Regions from separate parts of the Alicyclobacillus fodiniaquatilis genome, predicted to be linked through region 2. Evidence: riboswitches for the same ligand, from Rfam matches in the RefSeq annotation. Region 2 holds a riboswitch; the other holds the start of a gene.
What was found. Region 2 has a riboswitch for fluoride ahead of ACFSB2_RS24770 (hypothetical protein). Riboswitches for the same ligand answer to the same signal wherever they lie in the genome.

Region 1 (15,727 bases), on a different contig from region 2:
TCCAGGGCGCGCAAGTACAACGCTTCATATTCACCGACTTTGTCCCGCACATGGAATTGCGTTTGGGCCCTCGTGCGGGAGTTGATGGAAAATTGTTGATACAGCTCGTCGTCGCGCAAGAGTTGCAGCACTTGTGCAGCCATCTGATCCACATCGCCAACTGGCGACAGAAATCCGGTTTCCCCATGTTGTACGACCTCGGGAATGCCACCTGCAATCGTGCCAACGACGGGGACGCCACAGGCCATTGCCTCCAGTGCGACTAAACCGAAACTTTCTTTTTCCGAAGGCAACAACAATACGTCTGCAGAGTCAACCAGCGGCGCAACCTCGTCTTGTTTGCCTAAAAAATCGACAGAATTGTGCAAGTTCAACTGATGCACAAGATCGCGGGCGGCGTTGTAATCCGGGCCTTCACCCACCAAGACCAGTCGCGCATTGACCTGATTCGCGACGCGCGCAAAGATTTGAATGACATCACAAATGCGCTTGACTGGCCGGAAATTGGAAATGTGCAACAGCACGCGCTCATCTGGACGAGATAAACATTTGCGCACTTCGTCTCCCGCACGCGGTTTGAACACGTCGGTGTCGACAAAGTTATACAAGCATTCAATCTCTTTATCTGTCTCGAAGAGTTCTTTCGTTTGCGCGATCAAGTCTTGACTGACTGCGGTCACTCTGTCGCTTTTTTCAATGCCCAGTTTCATCACTTGTTTCAAACGCAGATCCTGCGCGAGCACGGTGACATCTGTCCCGTGCAGCGTGGTGACCACTTTGACATCCCGCTTCGCCATTTGCTTGGCCAAAAAAGCGCAGACCGCGAACGGCAGCGCATAGTGCGCGTGAAGGATATCCAGTTCGTACTCGTCAATGACATTGGCCATCAGCGCAGCCAATGAAAAATCGTATGGCGGTGTGCGCAATACCGGGTAAGTGGTCGTGTCCATTTCGTGGATGTAGACGTGATCGACAAATGTGCCAAGTCGAAAAGGAACGTCAGTGACAATAAAGTGGACCTCATGTCCCTTGCGAGCCAATGCCTTCCCCAACTCCGTGGCCACCGCACCGGAACCCCCAATGGTCGGGTAACAACTGATTCCAATTTTCATTGCTTCACCCCTAACCTAAAAATAGTACGGTACCTTGGCGCTGCGCCATCCGATGCCATGATTGACTGGCATTTTCACGATTCTGCTGGTATGCGGGGCGCATGACGATCTCACCAGAGCAACTGCTCCAAACCATATACCATGCCGCGCAATCGAATGACACGCTCACAGGCGATGACGACACCAGGCATAAAACTTTCTCGATTCAGTGAATCGTGGCGAATGGTTAGCAATTCGCCAGTCCCGCCGAATATCACTTCTTGGTGTGCGACCAAGCCTGGCAGGCGGACGCTATGTATGGGAATTTCGTAATCGGTTTCCATTTGCTTCGCCGTGCGCAATGCGGTGCCAGACGGTTTGTCTTTTTTCTGGTCGTGATGCAACTCGATGATTTCCGCACTTTGCATCCACTTTGCCGCTTCGCGGGCAAAACGCATCATCAACAATGCGCCTAGCGCAAAGTTTGGGCAGGCGAGGCCGCCGATGTCGTTTTTTTCGGTGGCAATCTGCCATCGTTCGAGATCTGCATCTTGATATCCTGTTGCGCCAATCACTGGATACACACCATGTTCAATCGCTAAGTCCACATGGCCGACGACGCTTTCCGGCGTGGTGAGATCTAACCAAACGTCAGGCTTTTCAGTCTCCAACAGACGCAAGGGATCCGTGTAAACACTCGTTTGGGGGATGTCCGCCTCGTGGCCAGGACGATGAACCAATGCGCCTGCCAACTGCAGCTGTGCAGCGTTTGTCACAGCCTGAATCGCCTCGCGGCCCATCCGCCCCTGCGCGCCGGCAACGGCGACACGAATGGTGGTAGATTGAGTCAAAATCAATTCTCCTATCTTAAAATAATACAGCACTTGCTGTTGCGGGACGCATCACGCATGGTCTTCTTCGCAGAAATTCTTTATGAAAAAGATGAGGTCAGCGTCCAACAAACGCCGACCTCAATATCATACTTGGAATGTGGGCCAAAGTCATCGTCCCTCTAGCGATCCCGTCATCTTCATGACCTCTTTCGTAGTAAAGGATACATTGACTGTTGTATCCAAATCCAACGTGTCCTCTGTGAAACGGCAAACGACCGTATAGTGAAATGGCGTTTCCACAAACCGCCACGTCATGACATAGGTCTCATCATCGCGCCATGTGCCGCTTGCAGCGACTGATTGTGGTGTCTCAGACAACAATGCCAAATCATGGGCGATCCACTCGCCCGCCGCACAGCGAATCACTTGTGCTCCACGTGTGTCCCACAGTGTACACTCAGCGGTTTGCCCGTCGAACGAGAAAGAGATCGCCTGCAGGCCATGTTCATTGTCAGACAGTGTATAACGCTTGCCGGACACTTTGTCTGCCGTGATCGAACTGGATTGAATCACTGGCGGATGCAACTCGAGTGCGGCAAGTTGATCTTTCAAAACATCATGGTCTGTTGTGTCATCATGGGTTTTGTCGTGTTCCATGGCTGGTAGGATATACTGCCAAACCAGGTTCAGGACCGCTTGCAAGTCCTCCGTCCCACTCGTCATGGCCAACACGGCATCTTGCTCAGGCAGCACGACACAGAATTGTCCGAATGCGCCGTCTCCGCGATATGCCTGATGGCGGCAGCGCCAAAATTGGTAGCCGTATCCTTGTTGCCAGTCGCTGTCGATGTCATCTCCGTTCGAGATGTGTTTGGAGGTGGCTTCTTCAATCCAGGCTGCTGGCAGGATGCGTTGTCCTTGCCACACCCCTTTTTGCAGATACAGTTGGCCGAATTTAGCGATGTCTTCTGTTTTGATGGACAGCCCCCAACCACCAGTGTTGATGCCCTTGGGGCAGACGTCCCAGGTCGGCCCTTCGATGGACAAAGGTTCGAACAAGCGCGGTTGTAAATACGAAAGCAAGGTCTGTCCGGTCACTTTCTGGACGATTGCGGACAACATGTAGCTTGCGCCGCTGTTGTACACGAAAAGCGTTCCCGGCGCTTCTTCGACTGGGGCGTCTAGGAAAGCAGCGACCCAGTCGCCGTCCTCGCGCGCGCCGAGCAGCCCCATTGTATCCTGGCGATGTCCGGTAGACATCGAGAGCAGATGGCGCACGCGCATCGCGGCCAGATTGGGGGAGACAGTCTGCGGGTGTTGATCTTCAAAGAAGGACAAAACCGGATCATCCACGGATAATCTACCTTCGCTCACTGCGAATCCGATGGCTGTCGAAGTGAAACTTTTGCTCAAGGAGAATAACATATGCGGTTTTGTTGCCGCGTAAGGCGCCCACCATCCTTCGGCCAGCACATGGCCGTGGCGCAACAGCATCAAGCTGTGCAACTCGATAGGACTATTGTTCACTGCGTCCAGAAAAGCGCTGATTCCCGCCGATGAAACACCTTGTTCTTCCGGTGTGCTGCGCGGCAAATGAATGCTGTTTGAAATCGTGTTGTTTGACATCGACTACGTTCACTCCTATCTTACAGTTGATAAAACGGTTCATCATGCGCCACTCTGCGTTTTCATCCATTGCTGTTGCGCGTTCTGCACTTCTTCCCAAAAGTGATCCAGTTCGTGTTGTGCGACAGTGCGGACAAATTCAATGTCTTCGCCCAACAATTCTGGCGTCCATTTACGGCCCAGGTTGGCGTGGACCACCTCGTCGGCCCAATCGTAATCTTGAAACTGCGTCATGAGCGGATGCTTGGCTTCATCGCGGCAAAATTCATATTCGGCCCTTTTGCCTGTCCGTTTCATGGCGCCCTCTTCAATGCCGATGGACAACCACGTGTATTTCACGCCAGGAATTTTATGGACGTTGACATCATAGTCCGATGTATATTGCGGCTGATGCATCCAATCAAAGCCCGCTGCTTCCAGCGCTGCTTGACCAAACATACTGTGTCTCGCTTCATCCCACAAATGGCGGGCCAAATCGTGATAAAATTCCCAAGGCATGTTTTGCTGGGCATACAGGACGGCGGCAATCAGTTCGACGGCCGTCATTTCTTCCTGGCGCACGCGCATCATCATCACCAGGCGCTGTTGCACCGCATCGTCCGGCAAGTTCGGCACGCTGGTGCGCGCCCAAGTCGTCGGCCCCATCTTTTTCGGATCCCGCACGGATTTCATTGGCAACTGATAGGTTTGCTGTGAACGCCAGCGGCGCGGCAATTCGGTGGACTTTGTCTCAGCGCCATCAATGCCGCCAGCAGCTGCCAGCAATGATTGCAGATTTCTTTTAAATTCGTCGAGTCCTTCATGTGCTTCGCCTTCCGCTCGCAGGGATGCGATCATTTCGTTCCCCCACTGGATTTGCGCCTCCAGATCCAGAACAATGGTACGCAATATGCGGATGGTCGGTTGGTCGACAATCTGTTGCGTAGTGGACATATGTTTCTGGTAGGTGGCTAGTAAGGCCGGGCGTACGACCTCGTAAATGCCGACCAACAGTTCGAGATCATTCTGCGCGTGAATCAACTCTTCTAGCAAGAGCGACAATGCCGCGTCTGGCGCTTGTTGGAGCGAGGCTTGTGAAGAGCGCAACTCCCGAATGCGGTTGCGCAGTTCATCTGTCGCTTCCGCGTCTTCGTAGATGTGCTTGGCCAAAGTGAGTTTTAAATCCCAGTTTTCTCTAGCAGGGAGTTGGCCAGCCGCCAGACGGACAAGGCCATCGTGGACGAAGCGGTAACGCTGTAATACTTTTGCGTTCGTGTCAACACTGTAAGCGCCAATCTTGTAAGGGTTTTCAATTCCGGAAAACGGTAACATATGCGAACCCTCCCCAAAAGTTTAAGACAACATATAAGATACGCGCCCTACGACTGAACATGTGTGAAGGCTTCGTCGCCAATCGCCTATGTTCCTGCGACAATGCAGAATTAGCAGAGAAAGATTTCTCTATGGTTCGTTTTCTCATCAACGTCAGGTCCATGGGAATACTTGCGCGCCCCATGGACCTACCCTGAAAATCATATGGCGCCTTGGTGCTGCACCATGCGTGATGCCTTGATTGTCTGGCATTTTCACGATTCTGCTGTACGGATGCATCACGCATGGCGGTCTCGGACAAATCGATTTACGATCTCGCCGTCAATTCCCGTTTCTGCTGCATCAACTGCTTCGCTTCAGCATCGAACTTCGCGTATGCCGGATCGACAGATGTCAATTGGCTGAGTTGACCCAGGACATAGGCGATGCGGTTTTCCAGCACAATTAATTCCTCTTGTTGGTTCGCCTTGTCATTTGTCCGTTTGTTCCTTTGGCGAGCGGGACTGTCTAGTTTTTGTGTGTATTCCTGAAAACTGCCCTCAAATTTGCGAATCTGACCGTGTTCAAACACCAGCAGCTTGTTGCACAACCGCTCCAGCATGTATCTGTCGTGCGTCACCAGCAAAAGCGTGCCGCGGTAAGTCTCTAGGGTTCTCTCCAATTGTTCGCGGCTGTGCAAGTCCAGGTGGTTGGTCGGTTCGTCCAAAATCAGGATGTTGTTTGCCTGTGAGATAAACATGGCGATTTTCAGACGTGTTTGCTCACCTAAACTGAACGTTCGAATATCATTTTGAAACATGCTTTGTGCAAATCCCATGTTCGCCAGCAGTGTGCGCATCTCTGTCCGTTCTTGAGCAGTGGCTTGTTCAAGCAACTGCGCGATGGTGTCTTCTGCGGCTAAGTCATTGACATCTTGGCTTAAGTAAGCCATTTTTGCCGATGGACTGACCCATATCTCGCCTTCCTGCACAGACAGTTGTCCGAGTAGTATACGCAACAAAGTCGTTTTACCGCTGCCATTTTTGCCGATGATACCAACCCGTTCTCCTCGCAAGACCGTAAACGAGCTGTCACGAATCAAGGGGCAGTGATGATACCCTATTTCGATCTCGCGCGCTTCGATGAGACTGCGGCCATGTTTCGAAGCGTCGTCAAACTGGAAGTAAATCTGTTGTTCCTGCTGGGGTTTGGCCACGCCGTTTGTGCGCATGGATTCCAGCCTTTTTAACTTGGATTTCACCTGTTTATCCATCTTTTTGGCCTTTACGCGCTCAAACTCGCGCAGGCCCATCTGCCGCCGCTCGGCAGCAGTCCCTTTTTTGCCCGCCGTGCGATGCGCCTTTTCTGACCAGTTTTGCAATTGGTTGATTTCTGCTTCAATCTGCGCTTGTCTCTTCTTTTCGACATTGTATTGATGCAACTGGCTTTCGTATTGGCGCGCTTTTTCTTCCCGATAGAACGTATAGTTGCCAGCGTATGTGCGAATTTCGCCCCCGTCCAGTTCGATGATGCGCTGGACACTTCTGTCAAGAAAATAACGATTGTGTGAAATGTTGAGCAGCGCGCCTTGAAATGCGGCCATTTCAGCAATCAGCCATTCCACGGCTTGAAAGTCGAGATGGTTGGTCGGTTCGTCCATAATCAGGAGATCTGGCTTGGTCATCCAAATGTTCGCCAACGCAAGTTTCGTCTTCTCGCCGCCGCTCAGTCCCTGAAATCGTTTTGCATCCCAGTCTTGGACCTGTTGCAGTCCGAGTGTGCTGCAAATTTTGAGAAATTCCTCAATTTGCTTCACGTCATCTTGTTCATGGAGCATCTGGGCAAAATGATTGGTCGTATAGGCGGTGGATTGCAACAAGTAGCCAATTTGAATGCCTTGTCGCGCTTGGATGAGGTGGCCTCCATCCGGTTGAATGGTCCCAACGAGGATGTTTGCCAGTGTGGTTTTACCGGCGCCATTGACGCCGACCAAACCAATGCGCTCCCCTTCTGCAATGTCCAAGTTTACATTCTTCAATATGTTGCGTTCGGCAAAATCCTTGCTGATGCTTCGGCAACTAAGCAATATTTTTGCAGTCATGTCCAGGCCTCCTTGTTGTGTGATGACATCGACAACAAATCACAACAAAAAAGCCGTGGAGCAGACGCGCCCACGACGAAAAGATGATCAATCGCTTCTTTTCACAGTCCTACGCTTAAAGAAACGTCAACTGCGCTATCCAAAGAATGCATGGCATCTCGTCTTCTCATGGGATCTTTGAGCATGGGCGGACAAACTCCACCCCAACTCGCCACACAAATGGTGGGCGTCTGCATTTAACGTACCTCTGTTGTGGGTCCATTAGCATACAAACAAAGTCCACATAGCGAGAGACTGGATACCACCTTTCCGAAATTCAGAAGAGTATCGTGTTACACGAATAGTATACGCGCTGAGTGTTCAATTTTCTACCTCTGGATGCAGCAGCTTCAGTTTCTGCGAGAAAGTGTCTGCCTCCTCATTGAGCGGATCTGCTGCTTGCGCCAATCGGAAATATTGAAATGCCTCGACTGTTCTACCGGCAAAATACGCAGATTTCCCATGTTCGACACACACTGATGCGTAAATTGCCGCAACGTTGGATCGATACAAGTCATTCTCCGGGCAAAGGGAGACGGCCTTGGTCGCCAAAGTGTGTGCTTCTTGCAAGTCACCATTGCGATGTGCCGTGATGGAAGCGTGAAAATAAAGCTTCGAGTTGTTCGGTTCTGCAGCGATGGCGCGCTGAAACGCCGCCTTTACTTCATGGTAATCGCCAATGAAGAGGTATGCGTATGCAGCTTGGACGAATCGTTCACTAGTCATTGGGATCACCTCAATGTAGCGTATGGTCCAAGCGGCGAGAAGGTTTGTACCTTGGCCTATACGTCGGTTGTGCTGTCGTCCTTGCGCGTCCACCTGTCTTTGTCCCGTATTTCAAATTTGTTCATGACAGCGGCAAACGCTTCATTCAAATCGATTTCAAGCCGGTTTGCCAGACAGGTGATGACAAACAGCAAATCTCCCAGTTCAAGGGCAATGCTGCCTTCTCCTTCTTCCTTTTTCTTCGGTTTCTCTCCATAGCTGTGATTGATCTCGCGCGCCAATTCGCCCAATTCTTCGGAGAGTCGAACAACCAATGTCATCGGGTGAAAGTAACCTTCTTTAAATTGGCCGATATAGTCGTCTACACGTTGTTGTACGGCTTCTAAATCCACGGGGAAACGCTCCTTTATCTTTATAGCTCTTCTCATTATAGCGGACATGATGGAGCTTGAGCCAAACATAAAAGACAGGCCCCGGCATATGATGTATGGACAATTGTGGACCAGCTCGTACAGTAGTTTAGTTGAAAAAAGGAGTGAAGAGCTTGAGCCGAGGCAGAAAGAGCCACTGGTCCACCCTGTTCCTCGCGACAGCCGCCGCCATCTTTACCATCGCGTTGGTTGTATACCCGGAACAGGGTTTTGCGGCCGGTATGTCAGGCTTAAAACTATTTTGGAGGAGCGTCTTCCCTGCCCTGCTACCTTTTTTTGTTCTATCAGAAATTCTGTTAGGCTTGGGAATTGTACGTGGATTGGGCGTATTGCTGGAACCCCTGATGCGACCCTTGTTCAGTGTGCCAGGCGTGGGCGCGTTTGCACTTTCCATGGGGTTGGCAGCAGGATTTCCGATGGACGCGGTCATCACGGCGCGGTTTCGGGAAACCAAACAGTGTACAAGGGTTGAGGGTGAACGACTTTTAGCGTTTACAAACACGGCGGATCCGCTGTTCATGTTTGGTTCGGTTGCCGTCGGGATGTTTAAGTCCCCTGCTGTCGGTGGATTGCTCGCCATTGCCCACTACATTTCCGCGTTTTTGGTCGGCTTTGTATTTAAATGGTGGGGGCGCAAAGACCCGACGCACATTGCCGAGGTCAAAGCACGCGCCAATGAAGAGCGCCGCGATTTTATTCTCGTGCGCGCTTATCGGGAACTGCTCAAGGCGCGTGAAGAGGATGGTCGGCCATTTGGCAAACTGCTCGGCAACGCTGTCACCGAATCGATGCAGACCTTGCTGATGATCTGTGGATTTATTGTGTTTTTTGCAGTGTTGATTCAGGTGATGCATTTAAGTGGGATGATGAAAGTCATCGGCTGGCCCATCGCTGCTGTCTACCATCTGTTCCACATCAACAATGGCTTGGTGAACCCCACCATCGCGGGGTTACTTGAACTGGATGTCGGCAGTGCACAAACCGCGGTGGTGTCTGCCCCAATGCTGCAAAAATTGGCCTTGGTCAGCGCCATCATTGGTTGGAGTGGGTTGGCGGTACACGCACAGGTGGCAAGCGTGCTCACAAACACGGACATCCGCATGACGCCCTATGTCATCGCGCGGTTCTTGCAAGCCGCCTTTGCCGCTGTGGTCACAGTCATCTTCTATCAATTGGGCATGGGCCATGCAGCCGCCGCCGCATTTGCGCATATGCCTGTGATGACAGCTGTTGGGCGTGCAGGCAGTGGTCAATCGTTCTGGCATGTCGCCTCTTCCAGCTTGTCGTTCTGGTTGATCGCCCTCGCTGGTATGGTTGTTCTTGCGCTTGGCCTAGGCATGTTTCGCCGCATCCGAGTCATCGCCTTTCACACGCGTCTCAAGTGAGAATAGACAACATCGAGGCTGTCCCCGTCATTGCGCATAGGGCGCTCAAATGGGACAGCCTGCATGATTCTGGTCGCCTAATCACCAGCAGCATCAAACAGTACTTCCTCCTGTGCCTTTTGAATCACGAGGTTTTCGTCGCCGGGCATGAGACGCTTGCCCTTTTTGAGCACGTACCGCAGCCAACCACCGGCCATCCAGGAAGTGACCAAAGCCAACATCACCAGGATGGCGAAGAAGTTTTGATTGATGATGCCAAGCGCATACGCGGTTGAAGAGAGGACAATGCCGGGTCCGCCGCGCGCATTCATGGACGCCGCAAAGTTGAGACTGGTCAGTTTGTCGGTTTTAATGATGCGACAAGTGTAGTAGACGACGACACTTTGCACAATGGTGGCAAAAATCAGGTAGAGAATAAAGAACCCGAAACTGAAGTTCTTGGCCAAATCCAGTTGCATGCCGATGATGGCAAAGTAAAGCGGGATGAAAAATGCAAAGGATATGCCCTGTATGCTCTTTTCCAGACGCTGAAACAGTGGTGTGGGCAAACTGAACTTTGTCGCGATGCCAGCGAGAATGGCACCGTACATCACATCCACTTTCAGATAGCCTGCAATGTCTGACAATGCGAACAGGATGACCAAGAAGTAACCCAGAAACGAGGCGCGAAACAAGAAATTCCCCCGTTTTGAGGTGATTCGTCTGAGCAACCAAGGGACAACGACGATACAGACAAGCAGAAAAGCGAATGTCACAATCAGGCTCTTCGAGACCACCCAGGTGTTGATGCCACCTTGAGTTGATGAGACGATACCGGATGCAATGGCCAGCGACACCCACAAAATCAAGTCGTGCACACCGGCAATGGCGATGATGATCTTGGCAAAGCGCGAGTGCATGATGCCGAGATCGGCAAAGATCTTTGAAATGACGGGAATGGATGTCACCGCGATGGAGATGGCGACGATGATTTTCAAAGCGATAACGCTGTGATCCGGTCCCAAAAATTGATTCGGATCGAACAGATATGTGGACAGCCAACCCACAATGAACGGAATCACGGTCGATCCGATGATGATGGCGATGCCTGTTTTCACATCCGCTTTGGCAAACCTCGCTTGAAACTTTAAGCCTGCATTGTATAACAGCAGAAGCTCGCCAATGTAGTATATCAGGCCAAATAGGTTGCTCTCTGATGAAAATCCGAGATAGAGCCAATGGAACGCGCTTGGAAAAAGCGCACCCAAACAGGTTGGGCCGAGAATCAATCCCCCGACTACCTCCCCGATGACGCGCGGGATGGATAATCTTTCGGCGATATAGCCGAATAGGTTTGCCGCTGCCAACAGCAGCACCATGCCAAACAGAAAGCGTGCCAAATCCCCAGATGCTAGCGTAAACACTCCTTATGCCCCTCTCCCCATATTCGTGCCTGCAGGCAAACGTACGTTACTTTATGTAGCGGGGAGAAATCTGTCCAAGACAGAAACCTACTAGGAACAAGCATCCACGGGTGCTTGGGCGATAAATTCAACAGATGTCCCCTAGCGGACGGCCTTTTGCCAAGAAGTGTGCACACCAAAGTGAAAGAACAAACAAAAATGACCCCTGACAAATCGACATCGATTCGTAGGGGCCATCATCCTCCGCAGAGGCGCTTCGTGGTGAGCTCCATCACCAATATGGAATTGATGCTGCCATTATAGACAAAAAATCGACACCGGTCACCGCTGAAAGCCTATTCCGCACATGAAACCGGTATGTAGTGCGCCCCATGCGCGATGCCCCCATTTTCACGTCTGCTGGTACTGGGAGGCATCATGCATGGCTCGGTTTCAAGTCAAAAGTTCCATCTATGTGCGATGGGCTGAAAACTAGACGCCGCAAAAGAAGCTCAAGAGATATCCAGCATCCGCTGGATGGCCACTTTGCTCCACTCTGCGATATCAGGGGCCACCTCAATCACATTTGTTGTCTCACCAGCTAGGAGATTTTCCAGCGCTGAAAGCAAGTGTGGTCGATCAATTCGATTCATGGTCAGACACGGACACACCATTTCATTGACCGAGACAATGAATTGTTCAGGGTGCTCTTGCGCCAAGCGATTGACCAAATTGTGTTCGGTGCCAATCGCCCACTTTGTGCCTGGCGGCGCTTTGGCCACCGCTTTGATGATGTAATCGGTCGAACCAAATTCATCAGCCAATTGTACGGTTTCATACATGCACTCCGGATGGACGAGCACGCGAATACCCGGATATTTTTGGCGAATGCGCTCAACGTGGCGCGGTTCGAACCGCTGGTGCACAGAACAGTGTCCCTGCCACAGAATCACGCGCGAATCGCCCTCACCGTGCGGGAAATAGAGCGCCATCTCGTGCGGGTTGTAGACCGTCAGATCCGACAGATCAATCCCCAATCCCACAGCCGTATTTCTCCCCAGGTGTTGATCGGGCAAGAACAAAATTCGCTCTCGCTGCGCCAGTGCGTACTCAAAAACCCGTTTGGCGTTGGACGAAGTGATGGTCAAGCCACCGTGTTTGCCCACAAACGACTTGATGGCCGCTGTGGAGTTGACGTACGTCACGGGGATGATAGATTCGCCAAACCGGTCGGTGATGACTTGCCAGCATTCTTCGATTTGGTGGGCATCGGCCATATCCGCCATTGAGCAGCCAGCACGCAGATCCGGCAAAATGACCTTTTGCGTTGGTGCCGATAGAATGTCCGCTGTCTCCGCCATAAAGTGGACGCCGCAAAAGACGATGTACTTGGCGTCAGGCAGTTCTGCCGCAATGCGCGCAAGTTGCAGCGAATCTCCGCGATAGTCAGCGTACATGATGACATCGTCCCGTTGATAGTGGTGCCCCAACACGACGAGCGACTTGCCGAGAGCTGCTTTTGCAGCCATGATCCGGCTATCCAACGCTTCTGGCGTCAGATTGGCATAGGTTTCATCAATTTGATCCGGCAATCTGAGCATATCTACAGCCATCATCCATCAACCTCCTTATCGTACATCCAAGCTGATATCGAGTGCTTTGACAGAGTGGGTCAACCACCCCAGGGAAATGGCGTCTACGCCTGTGCTGCCATAACTGGCGACGTTGGCTGGCGTAATGCCGCCGGACGCTTCTGTCACAGCACGTCCGCCCACCAGCTTGACCGCCTCGGTCACTTGCGCTGGCGTCATGTTGTCGAGCATTATCACGTCCACTTGCGCGGCCAAGGCTTCCTCGACCTGCTCAAGCGTGTCGGTCTCCACTTCAATTTTGACCAAATGGCCAAGGCCGCGCTTCACGCGCTCCACTGCCAGCGTCAAAGAACCTGCCGCCGCAATGTGATTGTCCTTAATCAGCACCGCATCGTATAAGCCAAAACGGTGATTCCGCCCACCGCCGACGGTCACCGCATATTTGTCGAACAAGCGCAGACCAGGCACTGTCTTGCGGGTATCCACAATTTGCGTGTTCGATCCCGCTATCAGCCTGCACACATTGCGCGTTTCGGTGGCGATGCCGGACATGCGCTGCACCATGTTCAAAGCCACTCGTTCGGCGGACAGAATCGCGCGAGCGCTGCCTTGGACGCTGGCGAGTACGGTTCCTGGTGTGACGTCGGCGCCGTCTTGCACCATGCACTCAAATTCGAGTGAAGGTGCCATCAACTTGAACGTTTCCTCCACGACTTCCAAGCCAGCGATGCGGCCGTCGGCCTTCGCTAGGAAGATGCCTTGCATCGTCGCGGACGGATCGAAAATCAATTCTGTGGTCACATCGTGGATGCCGACGTCTTCAAGAAGTGCTTGCTGCAAGAATTGGCGTATTGCTAACGGATTCATGTGTCCCCTCCTGAATGAAATGCGTTTCAAAGGCTGGTGAGACATCCGGGAAATCTGTTCGATAATGTGCGCCCCTGCTTTCTTGACGCCACAGCGCCGCTCGCACGACGAGCAAGGCCGTCGTCAGCAGATTGACATCTGGTCCTGGTTGCACTGCTGCTTTCTTTAACCAAGCGGACAGCGTCTCTTCTGCCAACGCGAGTTGTTCCTGATTGCGCGTGATACCGACATGTGTCCACATCAAATCCTGGACGCGCTGTCGCAATGAAAGGGACGCTGACCTATCCCATGTGTGCGGCGCAATTTGACCAGCGGCCCTGTCGGTTTGACGGCCTTGCAGTCGTGGCAATTGCACCATCCGTTCGACGGCTTTTTTCGCCATCACCAGGCCTTCCAATAAGGAATTGCTAGCCAGGCGGTTGGCGCCATGCAAACCGCTCGACGCGACTTCCCCGATGGCGAATAAGCGCAAAATGGACGTCTGTCCTGCCACGTCTGTCAAAATGCCACCCATCGTGTAGTGCGCCACGGGCACAATCGGAATGCAATCCGTGCTTGGATTGATCCCACGCGCGCGGCAAAATTGATAAATGGTCGGAAACCGCTGTTCAAACTTTTCAATCATGCGGGCGTCCAGATAGACGTCACGGCCAAGGCTCATCTCTTGGTAGACCGCCTTGGCCACGACATCGCGCCCCGCCAGGTCTGCCCAGGGATGATATTTCGCCATAAATGGCACTTGTTGCGCGTTGACCAACCGCGCGCCTTCGCCGCGCACCGCTTCGGATACCAGGGGGACCGGGTTTGTCTCGCTCTTGAGTCCAGTCGGATGGAACTGGACAAATTCCATATCCCGCAGTTTGGCGCCTGCGCGGTATGCCAGCGCATAGCCATCCCCTGTCGCGTTTACGTCGTTGGTGGTATATTTATACAATTGGCCTAAACCGCCAGTGGCGAGGACAACGCTGTTGGCGCAGAACCACATTTGCGCATTTGAAGCATCGACAGCAAGCAGCCCTGTGCATTCCCCATTTTCCACAACCAGTTCACAGGCGTACGTGCGCTCGTAAATCTGGATGTTTTTGTGGGCGTGTACACATGCCAACAGGACGTCCATGGTCGCTTTGCCAGTCTGATCTCCACCGCTGTGCACGATGCGATTGCGACTGTGCGCACCTTCGCGGCCCAATTGCAGTTGTCCTGTATCGTTGTGATCAAATTGCACACCGATATCTTGTAAAAACTGAATCATCGCTGGCGCTTGTTCAACAATCACTTGGACGACTTCGTCGACACACAACCCCTGCCCTGTTCGCAGCGTATCGGTCTTGTGCAGATGAGGTTCATCATCTGCGCCAAGGACCGCCGCGATGCCGCCTTGCGCGAGCCGACTGTTGCCGTCTCCGAGTTCCCCCTTTGTAATCAGCGAAACACGGCCGTGTTCTGCGGCCAGTAGCGAGAGTGTCAGCCCAGCAATGCCTGATCCGATGACGACAAAGTCCGTGTTCAAGCGATTCCACATATGGCAAGCCTTCTTTTCTTCAGCCTGATTGAGATCACTAACTTGAAAATCATGCAAGACTTTGATGCCGCGCCATACGCGATGCCTCGATTGACTGGCAGCCTCGTGATGCTGCTGGTGCGGGAAGCATCACGTATGACGGTCTAGTTACCATTATTAGTCGTGCATTGATTACTGTCAATACACCTGTATATACTGATTGTATTCATATGTTTAATCGATTCTCCCGAGTACACTGCTCGGCACCATTAGTCTTAGGGAATGAGGTGTATCATCATCGACACATTAAAATATTTCGATCACGCTGCGACCACGCCGATGCGCGAAGAAGTGTGGGACTTGCTGCATCAATTTTCGCGCGATGTGTTTGGCAATCCCAACAGCCTGCACCAATTTGGCCACTTGGCGAAATATGCGCTGGAGGAAGCGCGCGCTTCCGTTGCGCGTTCCATCGGTGCGAACGAGACGGAAATCGTTTTTACTGGTAGTGGGACCGAGGCCAACAATATGGCCGTCATCGGCGCTGCAAGGCGCATGAGGCGATTGGGCAAAGGGAATCACATCATTACAAGCGGGATCGAACATCCTTCTGTTCTCCATACTTGTCGGGCATTGGAACAGGAAGGGTTCGAAGTCACCTATGCGCCTGTCGATGAGGCGGGACTTGTAGCTCCGGCGTTTATTCAGGCGGCCATCAAAGGCAGCACGGTGCTGGTCAGCGTCATGCACGCGAACAATGTCGTCGGGACCATCCAGCCGATTGAGGCAATCGGCGCCATCACGCGTGCAAAGGGTGTCCTGTTGCACACGGACGCTGTGCAGACGTACGGCAAGATTCCGCT
Region 2 (2,622 bases):
AGTTTGTAACGATATTATGTGAAAACAAGATGATTGATGCTTGATCTACGAAATCACCCAATTATTTTTTGGCATCATAAGAAATCAAGCGACGCATAGGATAGGTGCCAGTTGAAAATCGCAGAGAGGGGGAATTTTGCAACAATGATCCAACATTTTCAAACTTATCTCGTAATCCTGATGATGTCAGTAGCATTGGGAATGGACGCGCTATCACTGTCCATCAGCATTGGACTAGCTGGTATACGTCCAAAATTAGCCGTCCAGCTATGCGTTGCTGTCGGCGTATTTCACGTATTGTTCACACTAGGAGGCGTGATGTTTGGCAACACAATCGGGCATTATATTGGCCACATTTCTATGTGGTTTGGTTCCATACTTTTAATCGGGATGGGCGCACATATGTTATATGTCAAGTTGTTCGGAAAGAGCGATAGCTCAAAGTCGGTTTTTACGAGCTTCTATACGCTTCTGTTGTTTTCCGCGAGCGTGTCCATAGACGCGCTCTCCGTCGGTTTTGTACTTGGGCTGCGCAGCACGACCTACGGGATCGCTTCCGCTTTGTCGTTTGGTCTTGCAAGTATGCTCATGTGTGGATTTGGACTTTTCATCGGGAGAAAATTAAGCAATACCATTGGTAAACTAGGAGAGGTATGCAGCGCTGTATTGTTAATTTTGCTCGGCATAAAATTCTTGTTTTGAGCGCCATGGTTCTACTTGAACATTGGATGTTGTAATCGGTTCATATGTCCTCGTTGAAGCGTGAAGCTCTTGCAAGTTTGGTTTACAACTGCATACAGGCGATGGAGTTCGCCGTTAACCGCCAAATTGGCTAATGACTCCTACTGTGTCACTTGCAGTGGGGAGAACTATGCAAGTTTGGTTTTTTTGGCTGCATTTTCGAGATCACCTTGTGCAATTCCAATCCTCTTCATGTGAAAGAGGACTGGATGATGGACATACCCGAGGCATTCCGAGCATATATCATATCAACTGAATCGGTGATGGAGCTCACCTTTAACCGTCGGCGCAAGCCAACTAATAGCCCCTACTGCTTATTTTTTCATGCAGTAGGGGCTTTTATTTTTGGAGGGGTATATGCAAACATCGTCATTAGGAATCATTCTCATTGCACTGATCGTTGCGGTAGATAACGCGCTTTTAGTCGGTCTGCTATTGCCAACAAATACGACTGTCGAGGAAAAAAGAGTGACGTTGTCAGTCATCGGGGTTTTACTGGCGGCATCACAAATTGTGCTTGCTGTAGGTATTGACCATTTGTTGGGTCATGTATTGTTCCGGGTTATCGCAATTGTTCTGCTCGGTTGGATGTCCATTCATACGCTAGGCATCGGTCCACAACATCGAGCGATGTTTGGCAGATTCGGAACCATTGCGAAGCTATGGATATTCACAGTCTTTGGGAACTTAGACAACATGATTTGGTTGGGATCTGTGTTAAAGGGGGATCGATTCTGGCTCATTATTTCATCTGTAGGAACAATTCCGGTTTTTGTGAACGTTGGATTACTGCTCTCACGACAGATTGAGAAAAAGCAGTGGATTTTACCTATCGGTGCGGGCATGATGGCTTGGGCGGCGGCTTCACTGATGTTAGATATACCGTCCATCAAACATTTTATTGAAAACCTCGATGATGCGCCGCGCACCACGTTTCAGTGCTTGATTACCATCGCTATACTGGTCATCGGATTTGGGATTCGCCACACGATTTTCCGAAACGTCAAGGCCAAAAAATAAATGAAGTTAGGGTGGAATGAAACGGGCTAACGCACAACATTCCACCCCTTGAGGACTGGTAGGCTTCATCCATAGACTTGATACATTCCAACAGCAATCAGGAGGATTCCCGCAACAAACGAAGAGTACTTGCCAACAAATTGCGCGAATATGCTGTAACCGATAACGTGTCCTAACCACAACATGACGTACCCCCAGAGAGCGATGCTGATAGCGGATACCCATAGTGATGCTGTTCCCGACACGGTTGAACCAAAACCGAGAATAATATTGTCCAGAGACATGACGAGTCCGAGCAAAATCCCTTGCCAGAGACCTGGTGTGGGGATCCAGAGCTTTGTTCCCTGTTTTGAAAGCCGCGGATGGATATAGGCAGCATACCAAAAGAACATCCCAATTCCACACAATGCGATACATGCAAACCAGTCTGCCATGGTGGCGGGCATGAATATTGCTACTTTGTCTCCGATAAATGCACCTAACAGAGCCATCGTTCCGCCAACGACGTTCGAGATGGCGTTCACCCAGTGTGGGATTTTGATTTTGTCGGAACCATATGCCAACCCAACACCCGTATTATCAAAGTTAGAGCCGATTCCAATTAGATTGACGACAATAATTGATGCCCATCCCATCACATTCACCGTCCTGCGCAGTGATGGTATTCAAACTTGTCCTCTTCATCGCTTACACCCCAGTTCGATAAGTTAGTCATTCGCTAGGGTACGAAGTTGGCGACTTTGGTGAACCGGACAAATGGACTAGGCAACATGTCCAATTACTAGAAAACGAGATTGGGTTCTGAATTTATGGATGGAGGAGGCGAATGGCTGTAGCCATTCTGAAATGAGTTGCTTATAC

Region 1: another riboswitch for fluoride. It lies ahead of ACFSB2_RS06835 (cation:proton antiporter); the one in region 2 lies ahead of ACFSB2_RS24770 (hypothetical protein).

What each region holds. Positions count from the first base shown of each region.
Region 1 is NZ_JBHUCX010000020.1:81,997-97,723, reverse strand. It holds gene bshA (N-acetyl-alpha-D-glucosaminyl L-malate synthase BshA) at 1-1,112, opposite strand, end outside; gene dapB (4-hydroxy-tetrahydrodipicolinate reductase) at 1,223-1,942, opposite strand; gene ACFSB2_RS06865 (serine hydrolase domain-containing protein) at 2,093-3,550, opposite strand; gene ACFSB2_RS06860 (DUF455 family protein) at 3,593-4,861, opposite strand; gene abc-f (ribosomal protection-like ABC-F family protein) at 5,169-6,941, opposite strand; gene ACFSB2_RS06850 (tetratricopeptide repeat protein) at 7,302-7,706, opposite strand; gene ACFSB2_RS06845 (nucleotide pyrophosphohydrolase) at 7,763-8,098, opposite strand; gene ylbJ (sporulation integral membrane protein YlbJ) at 8,251-9,522, shown strand; gene ACFSB2_RS06835 (cation:proton antiporter) at 9,600-10,925, opposite strand; fluoride riboswitch at 11,146-11,210, opposite strand; gene nadA (quinolinate synthase NadA) at 11,417-12,520, opposite strand; gene nadC (carboxylating nicotinate-nucleotide diphosphorylase) at 12,533-13,363, opposite strand; gene nadB (L-aspartate oxidase) at 13,317-14,885, opposite strand; gene ACFSB2_RS06815 (hypothetical protein) at 14,886-15,032, shown strand; partial or broken gene ACFSB2_RS06810 (cysteine desulfurase family protein) at 15,147-15,727, shown strand, end outside.
Region 2 is NZ_JBHUCX010000099.1:212,357-214,978, reverse strand. It holds gene ACFSB2_RS24775 (manganese efflux pump MntP) at 145-702, shown strand; fluoride riboswitch at 791-852, shown strand; fluoride riboswitch at 992-1,058, shown strand; gene ACFSB2_RS24770 (hypothetical protein) at 1,099-1,761, shown strand; gene ACFSB2_RS24765 (manganese efflux pump MntP) at 1,827-2,396, opposite strand.